Regions from separate parts of the Methylobacterium sp. D54C genome, predicted to be linked through region 1. Evidence: riboswitches for the same ligand, from Rfam matches in the RefSeq annotation. Region 1 holds a riboswitch; the other holds the start of a gene.

Region 1 (5,308 bases):
AGGTCGAGGCAGGCCATGCCCCGCAATTCCATGACGAGCCGCTCCCCGACCACGGTCATGGCCTTGCGCACCGCCCGGGTGTCGAGGTCGCGCACGTCGGCGACGCTCTCGCAGCCCAGGGCCTCCAGCTTGCGGGCGTTGGCCGGTCCGACGCCCCAGATGTCCTCGGGCGGGATGCGGACCATCCAGTGCTCGTACTGGACCGGGTCTGTCAGGTCGCAAACCCCGCCGAGCTCCGGCACCTTCTTGGCGACGTGGTTGGCGAGCTTCGCCAGCGTCTTGGTCGGGCCGATCCCGACGCAGGTCGGGATGCCAGTCCAGGCTCGCACGGTCTCACGCATGTCCCGAGCGAGCGGCACTCGGTCCCGCTCCCGGACGTCGGACAGGTCGAGGAAGCTTTCGTCGATGGAGTAGATCTCGATGCGCGGAGAGAAGCCCCGGTAGACCGTGTTCACCCGGGCGGACATGTCGCCGTACAGAGCATAGTTCGACGAGTAGACTCGCACGCCCCGGGACCGGCACATGTCGCGGATCTTGAAGTACGGCTCTCCCATGCGGATGCCGAGGGCCTTGGCCTCGGCGGTGCGGGCGATGGCGCAGCCGTCGTTGTTGCTCAGCACGATCACGGGCACGCGGGCCAAGCGGGCGTCGAACACGCGCTCGCAGGAGCAATAGAACGAGTTGCCGTCGGAGAGGGCGTAGGCCCGGGCGCTCACTCGCTCCGGCGCCTCGGGTTGATCGAGCCGGAGACGACGCCCCAGACCTCCACCTCTGCTCCGGGAGAAAGCCGGAACTCCGGAAAACGGGGATTGGCGAAAGCCAGGTGCACCCGATGCCCCTGGCGGCGCCAGACCTTGAAGGAGCGCTCGCCGTCGATATCGACCACGACGATGTCGCCGTTTCGCGGCGTGAGCGAGCGGTCGACCACCGCGAGGTCTCCGTCGAAAAGGCGGGCCAGCACCATGCTGTCGCCCGCCACCCGCACCAGGAAGGTCGCCGGCCGGTTGGCGATGAGCAGACGCTGAAGGTCGATCTCGTCCTCGATGAAATCGTCCGCCGGGCTGGGGAAGCCCGCCCTGACTGGTCGAGCCAGGAGGGGCACCGGCATGGGCAGGCCAATGGTAATGCCGCTGGCTTGCATGTTTTTGCTCCGCGAATCTAACAGAACAAAATAGGAACATGCGGCGGCGGTTCCTCGCAAGCGGCCGAGCTTGCGACAATGAGCCGGTGTGGACGCCTGTGGATAAATGGAATTGGCGCTTGCCGAAGAGATACCGTCAGAGCCGCTTCGGTCTAGACCGCGCCGGAGGAACGCCATTGAGGATCACCGTTTACGCGCTTGCGGCCTTGCCCTTTTTGGTGACGCCGACGCTGGCGGCGGGGGATTTCCCGCTCGCCTCCTGCAAAGGCTGGAACGGCACGGTCGTCGAGCGCGACGGCATCGATACGGCGCGGGCCACGATGCGCGGCATCGTCACCAAGGCCGACCTGCAGGAGTATTGCGAACGCGACCCCGGCGGGGAAACCAAGCAGTTCGGTGGCAAGCTCACGACGGCTCAGTGTGTCGCGAATTACTTACGGAGCGAAGGCCGAGCCACGATGACCGCGGAGGCGAACTGCCGAACCGGCACGGTCGGCTACCGTTACAGCGATGGGCAGGTCAGGAAGGCCCGCTTCCCAGTCGGGGCTGACGCCGACACCTCGTGCGCGTCGGGCATGCCGCCCATGGTCGAGCAGTTCAAGATGCTTTGCCCCGCTGCAGCCAAGCGGCTGAAGGTCGAGTAGGCGAGCCTGTTGGCGCCGTCGCCGCGCGTTCCCGATCCCGCCCAGGGATAGCTTGAGGTGTCATCACTCCGCCGACGCAACTCAGGTCACCTCGACCTCACGCGTGCCCTTTCACAGGAGCCGGTCGAACGGCAGCAGCCGGTGCGTTGACTCACATTCTCGTGAAGCGTAGCTCAACCTTGACGGTTCCCTCCGGGGATCAAAAGGGAACGTGGTTGGGGCTATCCCCGAAGCCACGGCTGCCCCCGCAACTGTAAGCGGCGAGCCCTTCACCACCATGTCACTGGGTCACCCCGGGAAGACGGTGCGAGGGCGGCGACCCGCGAGCCAGGAGACCTGCCGTCAGCCGTGGTCACACGCGAAACGCGTCGGGCGGGGTGGTCCTGACGGGTGTCGAGACGGCCGTGCGCCAGCGCGGCTGGCGAGGCCTCGTTCGCGGTGACGTGCCACTGCCGTCCCGAGGTCCTAGGCCTGTGTACCGTTCGATTTCCAAAAGGCGGTTTCGCGCATGCGTCGCCACGCTCGCGCTTACCCTTCCGGGCGCATCTCCGACGCTGGCCCAGGGAGACCCTGCCGAGGCAGCGGCCGCTGTGGTTCTCGATCCGCTCTCGGTCGAGGGCAGCTACACCGCCGCACCGACCTACCAAGTCAAGGATCTCTACAGCGGGACGAAGACCGTGACGCCGCGGCTCTCGCTGCCCCAGCAGGTCGACGTCGTGCCCCAGGAGGTCCTGCGGGACACCGCCGCCACGCGCGTCGAGCGCGCCCTCGACTACGTTCCGGGAGTCGGCAAGCAGAACGATTTCGGCGCCCAGAACCTCGCGCTCTACTCGGTGCGCGGCTTCGCCACCCAGGATATCTTCTTCAACGGCTTCAACATTGCCCGGGGCTACAACGGCGCGCCGGACACCCAGAACGTGCAGTCCATCGAGGTGCTCAAGGGACCGAGCGGGGCACTCTATGGACGCAGCGACCCGGGCGGCACCATCAACATCCTGACCAAGCAGCCCGTGGCCTTGCCCTTCGTCGAAATGGGCACGCTGTTCGGGAGCTTCGGAACGGCACGCACCACCGTCGACGCCGGCGGGCCACTGAACGAGGAAGGCACCGTCCTCTACCGCTTCAACGGCGCGCTCGCGAGGCAGGACAGCTTCCGCGATTTCGTCGACGGCGACCGCGTCCTGGCTGCGCCCGTGGTGAGCTGGCTGATCAGCCCGGACACCAAGTTGACCGTCGAGGCGCAGTACCTGCGCAACCGCCAGACCTTCGACCGCGGGACGGTGGCGGTGAACAACCGCCTTGGCCTCGTACCGCGCTCCCGCTTCTTCGGTGAGCCGGGCGACGACTCCGTGTCAGAAGCCGGGATCCTGCAGATCCGCCTCGATCACGCCTTCAATGCCGACTGGCAGCTCAGGGTCGCCGGCCACTTCAACACCGGCAGCCTGACCGGCCTGCAGACCGGCGCGACCGGCCTTCTCGACGACGGGCGCACCCTGCTGCGCGAGTTCCGCCGGCACGACTTCACGTGGGGCGTGGCCATCGGTCAGGCCGAGCTCGTGGGGCACTTCGACACCGGGCCGTTCGCCCACACCGTGCTGCTCGGCCTTGAGCACGAGCGCTACAACAGCACCGAGAACCTGCTGCGCTCGACGCCGCGGCTCGACCCCTTCGCCATCGACCTGTTCAACCCGGTCTACGGCCAGCCCAAGCCGCCCTTTACGCGGCGCTACAGCGCGAGCGAGAACGTCGGGAACACCGCCGTCTACGTGCAGGACCAGATCGCGCTGAGCCCCGAGTGGAGGCTGCTCCTCGGCAACCGAACCGACTTCTACAACCAGACCTTCCGCGACAAGGTTGGCAACGAGCGCACGGAGCAGGACCGGACCGGCTTCTCACCGCGTGCGGGTCTCGTCTACCAGCCGCTGTCCTTCCTCTCGTTCTACAGCAACGTGGCGGCCTCGTTCCGGCCTAACACCGGCTTCGACATTGCGACACGACCCTTCGCCCCCGAGACCGGCTTCGGCTACGAGGCAGGCGTCAAGCTCGACCTCTTCACCGGGTTGAGCGTGACCGGCGCGGCCTTCCACATCGAGAAGGAGAACGTCCTCACGACCGACCCGAGGGACTTCTTCTTCCAGATCGCCGCCGGGGCGGTGCGGAGCCAGGGCTTCGACCTAAGCTTCGTCGGACAGGTGACGCCCGAGTTCCGGGTGATCGGCGGTTACGCCTTCATCGACGCAGCGGTGACCCGCGACGAGGTCCTGCGGGTCGGCTCGCCGCTCCTCAACATCCCGCGCCACTCCGGCAGCCTGCTCGGCGTCTATGAGGTCCAGGCCGGCGACTGGAAGGGCTTCGGCTTCGGCGGCGGCGTCCGGGCCGTCGGCTCGCGTCTCGGGGACAGCGGCAACGAGCGGTTCCGGCTCCCGGGTTACGTGCTGACCGACGCCCTGGCCTACTACCGCTACGAGAACCTGCGCTTCGGGCTCAACGTCGATAACATCTTCGACGAGACCTACTACGAACGCTCCTACAACGCCTTCTGGGTCGGCGTCGGCGAGCCCCGGCGGGTGACCGTCAGCATGACGGCGCGCTTCTGATGAGCGTGCATCCGAGAACGCTGGAAGAGTCGACAGAGAAATCGGCCCTGACCGGACGCATCGTCTCAATCGATGCCCTGCGCGGGCTGGTAATGGTGCTGATGCTCCTCGACCACCTGCGTGAAACCTGGTTCCTGCACGTGCCGGTCGCCGACCCAATGGATGCCAGGACCGCCCTGCCGGGCCTGTATCTCGCGCGCCTCGCGGTCAGCCTGTGCGCGCCGATCTTCATCGCGCTGACGGGGGTGGCAGCGTACCTGTTCAGCACCCGGCACACCCTGGCGGAGACGCGCGCCTACCTCGTGAAGCGCGGCCTCGTGCTGATGGCTCTGGAGGTCTTCTACCTCTCGGAGCTGTACTGGGGCGTCGCCAGCCCGACGCTTTGGCTTCAGGTGATCTGGTGCATCGGCGTGTGCATGATCGTCCTGGCGGCGATGATCGGCCTGCCGCGCTCGGCGTTATTCGCGGTCGGGACGCTGATCGTTTGCGGGCACAATCTCCTCGACCCGATCCAACTCCGGCCCGATGACCCCTTCTTCGCCGCCTGGGCCATGCTGCACCAGCGCGACGTCATCGCGCTCCCATTCGGTCTGGTGGCCAAGACGACCTACCCGGTGCTTCCCTGGATCGGGGTCATCGCGCTCGGCTACGCCATCGGTCCGTGGTTCCTGCCCGGCGTCGCCACAGGTACGCGCGAGCGCCGTTTCGCTACAGTCGGCATCACAATGCTGGTCGGCTTCGCGTTGCTGCGTCTGGTGAACGGCTACGGCGACAGGCCCTGGTTCGTCGTCGACGAGAGCGCCATGCGGACCGCGATGAGCTTCTTCGCGCTGACGAAGTATCCGCCCTCGCTGCTGTTCCTGTTGCTGACGCTCGGGATCGGGGCGCTATTGCTCGTCGCGCTGGAACGCATTGGCGACCGCCTG
Region 2 (5,308 bases), on a different contig from region 1:
ACGGCCGCCGTCGCCCGGATGACCGAGAAGGTCGCGCCCCTCGTCGGTCTCGACCCCGCCCTGGTGCGTGCCCAGGCGGCGCGCCTCTCGACCCGGAGCGTCCAGCGCGAGATCGACCGCGCCGAGGGCCGCGTGACCAGCGCCTACGACACCGGCATCACCGGCTGGGACCCGAACCCGGACGCCGCCCAGTCGAGCTTCGAGGATCCCCAGCTCACCGCCCTCCAGGCACCGCTGACGAGCGCGATGCTCGACCTCTACGCGCGGACGCTGAAATGGCCGGTGACCAACATGCGCTACGAGCTCCTGAACAACGCCGTCAATCGCGGCTGGAACTGGGGCTCGGGCCGGCAGGCACCCGAGGTCCTGTCGAACCTGAAGGGCGATCTGGCGCTCGACGGGCACATGCGCGTCCTCGTGGCGCACGGCTTCACCGACCTGGTGACGCCCTACTTCGCCTCGAAGCTCCTGCTGGCGCAGGTCCCCGCCTACGCCGCCGGCCGCCTGAGCCTCGCGGTCTATCCGGGCGGGCACATGTTCTACACGCGACCGGACTCGCGCGCCGCCTTCCGGACGGACGTGGAGCGGATGTACACGGACGCCCTGAAGGTGCGCGACGCCGGCTCGACCCGTCCGGCCGGAGCCCCCGCCGAGCATCTCCGGACGGCGCCGTAGCGCCTCCGGCCCGCCAAGCCGGTCACGCGTCGTCGAAGGCGAGGGCCTCGGCCGGGTAATCCACCATCGTCCGGCGCTGCGCGTCGGTGTTCTGCCACTCGCCGACCTTCATGTAGCGGCCCTCGAGATCGCGGACCTCGACCACCTTCCCGATGGTGGGGATCGACTGGAAGCCCTGCGGCCAGTTCGACGCGAAGTAGAAGACCTGCTCGACGTGGTCCGAGAGGTGGCAGATCCCCGGCCCGAAGGTCCCCAGCCCGAAGACGAGGTAGCGGCCGTTCACGAGCGCCGCGACGTCGGAGATCAGCGACTCGCTCTGGATCTCCACCGGCAACCCGCGCCGCTCGGCGTACGCCTCCACCTCGGCGATGACCGGGTTCAGTCTGTTCTCGAAGACGAGCTTGACCGAGCGGATCCGACGCTCGGCCATGAGCCGGTCGATGACCATCCGGTAGAACGCGAAGGGCGGCTGCGGATAGTGCGGATCGACCCAGGTGCTGAAGATGTCGCCCGACCGGATGTGGATCAGGAGTTGGTCGTGGGGCTTCACCGGGAAGCTCTTCGGCAGGCCGTTGAACAGCGGCCGGATCACGCTCTGCACGATCGCGCGCGAATCCGTCGGCCCCCGCAGCGCGGTCACGCGCTCGAACTGCGTCGGGTCGAAATACAGGCCCGACAGGAAGTAGCCGTCCGCCGGCAGCGGCTCGTCCGGCGGGATGAAGGTGATGCCGTCGCAGGTCAGCCGCTCGGTCAGGAAGATCACCTTGCTGCGGTCGACCTTGGGCACCTTGATGTATTTCAGGTTGAGCGACTTCGCGATGGACACCGCGATGATGTACTGGACGAGGCAGTTGCCGAAGGCGCCGTTCTCGAACAGCGACAGGCCGACCAGGGCATGGCTGGCGCGGTCGGGCGCCGACTGGAGCGCGTAGGTGACGTAGACGTTGGCGCCGGGCTTCTCGTTCAGGAGCGTCACGTCGAGGCCGAGCATCGCCCGCAGCGCGATCAGGTCGACCGCGGCCTCGTCGGCTCGGATGCCGATGCCGGCGATCCGGGCCGGTTCGGGCGCGGCGATCCGGACCGCGCGCGCCCAGGCCCGCTCGTCGGGGACGATCGCGGCGACGAGGGCGTCCGAGGTCGCGGTCCAGCCGGCGAGGTCCGGCTCGGCCCACGTCACGCCGTCCTGCGAGACCGCCACCGCGACGTCGCCGGGCTCCGCGGGAACCGCCCCCTCCCCCGGCCGCAGGGCGACGGAATGGATCGGGAAGCGGCCGCCGAGGTCGACCTCGAGCCACGTCGTTCCCGTGCCCGCATCGGAGACGATCCGCGGCTCACGGCCGGCCGCGAGATCGACGAGGACCGGGGTCGGATCGTCTGTCGGGGCCATCGGGTCTCCGGGAGTTCAGCGCCCGCGCCGGGGCCGGGCGGGTATCGGGTGCGGCGGTGCCCGCTCCGGGGCGCGGCCGTCAAGCCCGCCCCGATCGCGGGGCGGGCGCGGGAAACGGCCGCGATCCGGCGCCGCTCCGTTGTGTCCCGGCGGTCATGCGTCTACAACGGCCGGGCGACGGTGCCCCGGAGACGGGGTGAAAAGGGAATGCGGTGAGGGGTTTGAAGCCCCGATTCCGCGGCTGCCCCCGCAACTGTGAGCGGCGAGCGCCCGCCAAGCGCCACCGGAGCGATCCGGGAAGGCGGTGGGCGCGCCGAGCCGCGAGCCAGGAGACCTGCCGTCGCGACAGGATCCCGCAATGCCGCCGGTGGGGCGGCTGGAGACGCTTCTGATGACGACGCAAACCCTCGCCCCCGTCGCCGCCGGCACCCGCGCCGCGGAGCGCCCGATCGCCGTCGCACTCGCGGCCGTGCTGGGCCTCGGCCTGCTGTTCATGGCGGGCTTCTCGCCGGCGATCGCGCTCCACAACGCGGCGCACGATTTCCGGCACACCCAGAACTTCCCCTGCCACTGACGTCCCCGGACCAGGGATGATCATCCGGCTCCTGTCGGCGGCCCTCGCCGCCGGCTTCTTCGCGGCTGCCATCGTGACGGGCCTCGAACTCACGCTGACCTCGCCGCTGATCGTCGCGGCCGAGCGCTACGAGCAGCAGGAGGCGCCGAACCGGGCTGCCAAGGCGCTCCCGGTCAGGGCGTTCCCGATCGTGCTGGCCCATGCCGGGCACGACCACGCCGCGCCCGACGCCGCGCCGGAATGGCAGCCCGCGCCCGGCCTGCCGCGGATGGCCTTCACCGGGCTCGCGACCCTCGTGGGCGGCGTCGGCTACGCGCTGCTGCTCGGCGCGGTGATGCTCGCCTGCGGCCGCGAGCCCACGCCGCAGGTCGGCCTCGCCTTCGCGGTGGCCGCCTTCGCCAGCGTCGCCCTCGCGCCGGGCCTCGGCCTGCCGCCGGAACTGCCCGGCAGCGCGGCGGCCCCGCTCGCGACACGGCAGGCGTGGTGGGTGATGACCGCCGCGGCGACCGGGATGGGGCTCTACCTGATCACCATCCGCCGCGCGCTGATCACGATCCTCGGGGGGCTCGTCCTGATCATCGCGCCGCACGTCGTCGGTGCCCCGCAGGCGCCCGAGGCCGCGTCCGAACTTCCGGCCGCGCTCGCCGCGCAATTCGCCGCGCGGTCGCTCGCGATCAGCTTCGTGTTCTGGATCCTGATCGGGCTGGGGCTCGGCTGGGCGTGGCAGGCCTTCGCCCGCGGCGCGGATCGGGGAGCGGCCCGTGCCTGAGACCGTTCTCTACGTCTGCACCACCTGCCGCCGGCCGGACGACGACCCCGACGGCCCCCGCGCCGGGGCCCGCCTGCTGGAGGCGCTCCGGGCGCGGAGCGGCGCCACGCCGGACCTGCGGGTCGAGGCGGTGGAGTGCCTGTCGGTCTGCAAGCGGCCCTGCACCGTGGCGGTCGCCGCGGCCGACCGCTGGACCTACGTCTACGGCGACATGGATCCGGCCGCCTCGGCCGAGATCATCCTCGGCGGGCTCGCCGCCTACGCGGCGACCCCGGACGGCATCGTGCCCTGGCGCGAGCGTCCGGAGGCGTTCCGCAAGGGCGTGATCGCCCGCATCCCCCCTTTCCCAGAACCCCGCCCGGTCCCCGCCGGCACCCTGGAGCCCGCGGAATGACCCTCGTGAACAAGATCCCCTGCACCATCGTCACCGGCTTCCTTGGGGCCGGCAAGACGACCCTCGTCCGCCACGTGGTGGAGAACGCCAAGGGGCGCCGCCTCGCGATCCTGGTGAACGAGTTCGGCGACATCGGCTTCGACAAGTCCTTCCTGGCCGCCTGCGGCGTCGAGGGCTGCACCGAGGACGCCATCGTCGAGCTGCCGAACGGCTGCATCTGCTGCACGGTCGCGGACGATTTCGTGCCGGCGCTAGAGACCCTTCTCGGTCGCGCCGAGCCGCCGGAGCACATCCTGATCGAGACCTCCGGCCTCGCCCTGCCGAAGCCGCTGGTCCAGGCGTTCCAGTGGCCGGCGATCCGCTCGCGGGTGACCGTCGACGGCGTGGTCGCGGTGGTCGACGGCCCGGCGGTGGCCTCGGGCGCCTTCGCGGAGGATCCGGAGGCCCTGGCGGCCCAGCGGGCCGCCGACCAGTCGGTCGACCACGACAACCCCCTGGAGGAGGTGTTCGAGGACCAGCTCCTCTGCGCCGACCTCGTGGTCGTCAACAAGGCCGACCTGATCGACGCCGCGACGCGGGCGCGGGTCCGCGCCGAGGTCGAGGGGCACCTGCCCCGCGCCGTGAAGGTGGTCGAGACCGAGAACGGCGCGATCGACCCGCGGGTGCTGCTCGGCCTCGGCGCGGCCGCCGAGGACGATCTCGACGCCCGACCCTCGCATCACGGCGAGGGCGAGGACCATGACCACGACGATTTCGAGACCGTGGCGCTGCCGGTGCGCCCGGCGGTGACCGCGGGGGATCTCGCGGCACGGGTCGAGGCGGCGGCCGAGGCCGCCGGCGTCCTGCGCATCAAGGGCTTCGCCGAGGTCGAGGGCAAGCCGATGCGCCTCGTGGTGCAGGGTGTCGGCCGACGCGTGACCCATCATTTCGACCGCCCCTGGCGGGCCGGGGAAGCCCGCGACGGGACGCTGGTGGTGATCGGCCTCAAAGGCTTCGACAAGGACGCCGTCGCGGCGGCCATCGCGGGATGAGGCCGGTCGCGCACGCCCGCCCGGACTCGCTCTAGGGGCCGCCGCGGTGCACCTCGTGCGCATCGATGCCATCTCCCTCGACGAGGGCGAGGCGGCCGTGGATCTCGGGCAGGAGCCCGGCGACCTCGTGGTGCTGTCCTTCACCGACAGCGACCTCGCGTCGGTCGGGCAGGCCCACGCCGCGGAGCCCGGCCTGCCGAGCCTGCGGCTCGCGAAGCTCGCCAGGCTGCGGCACCCGCTCTCGGTCGACCTCTACGTCGAGCGCGTCGTGGCGCGCGCCAAGGTCGTGGTGATCCGCTGCCTGGGCGGCCTCGATTACTGGCGCTACGGGATCGAGCGCTGCGCCGAGGCCGCGCGGGCGCACGGCGTCGTCCTCGCGGTCCTGCCGGGCGACGACCGGCCGGATCCGCGCCTCGCCGCCTTCTCCACCGATCCCGACCTCGCCGGGCAGCTCGACGCCTATTTCCGGGCCGGCGGC

Evidence for each region. A riboswitch is a leader RNA that binds a small molecule or an ion and turns the genes downstream of it on or off. The one in region 1 is predicted to bind cobalamin.
Region 2: another riboswitch for cobalamin. It lies ahead of ACLBYB_RS11785 (CbtB domain-containing protein); the one in region 1 lies ahead of ACLBYB_RS29460 (TonB-dependent siderophore receptor).

The regions. Positions count from the first base shown of each region.
Region 1 covers NZ_JBKFAK010000031.1:8,878-14,185, reverse strand. Annotated here, with positions in the region: gene ACLBYB_RS29475 (Y-family DNA polymerase) at 1-716, opposite strand, end outside; gene ACLBYB_RS29470 (LexA family protein) at 713-1,141, opposite strand; gene ACLBYB_RS29465 (hypothetical protein) at 1,318-1,785, shown strand; cobalamin riboswitch at 1,952-2,143, shown strand; gene ACLBYB_RS29460 (TonB-dependent siderophore receptor) at 2,463-4,382, shown strand; gene ACLBYB_RS29455 (DUF1624 domain-containing protein) at 4,382-5,308, shown strand, end outside.
Region 2 covers NZ_JBKFAK010000004.1:105,750-111,057, forward strand. Annotated here, with positions in the region: gene ACLBYB_RS11775 (S10 family peptidase) at 1-675, shown strand, start outside; gene ACLBYB_RS11780 (discoidin domain-containing protein) at 698-2,062, opposite strand; cobalamin riboswitch at 2,224-2,418, shown strand; gene ACLBYB_RS11785 (CbtB domain-containing protein) at 2,454-2,636, shown strand; gene ACLBYB_RS11790 (CbtA family protein) at 2,653-3,405, shown strand; gene ACLBYB_RS11795 (DUF1636 domain-containing protein) at 3,398-3,799, shown strand; gene cobW (cobalamin biosynthesis protein CobW) at 3,796-4,830, shown strand; gene cobN (cobaltochelatase subunit CobN) at 4,877-5,308, shown strand, end outside.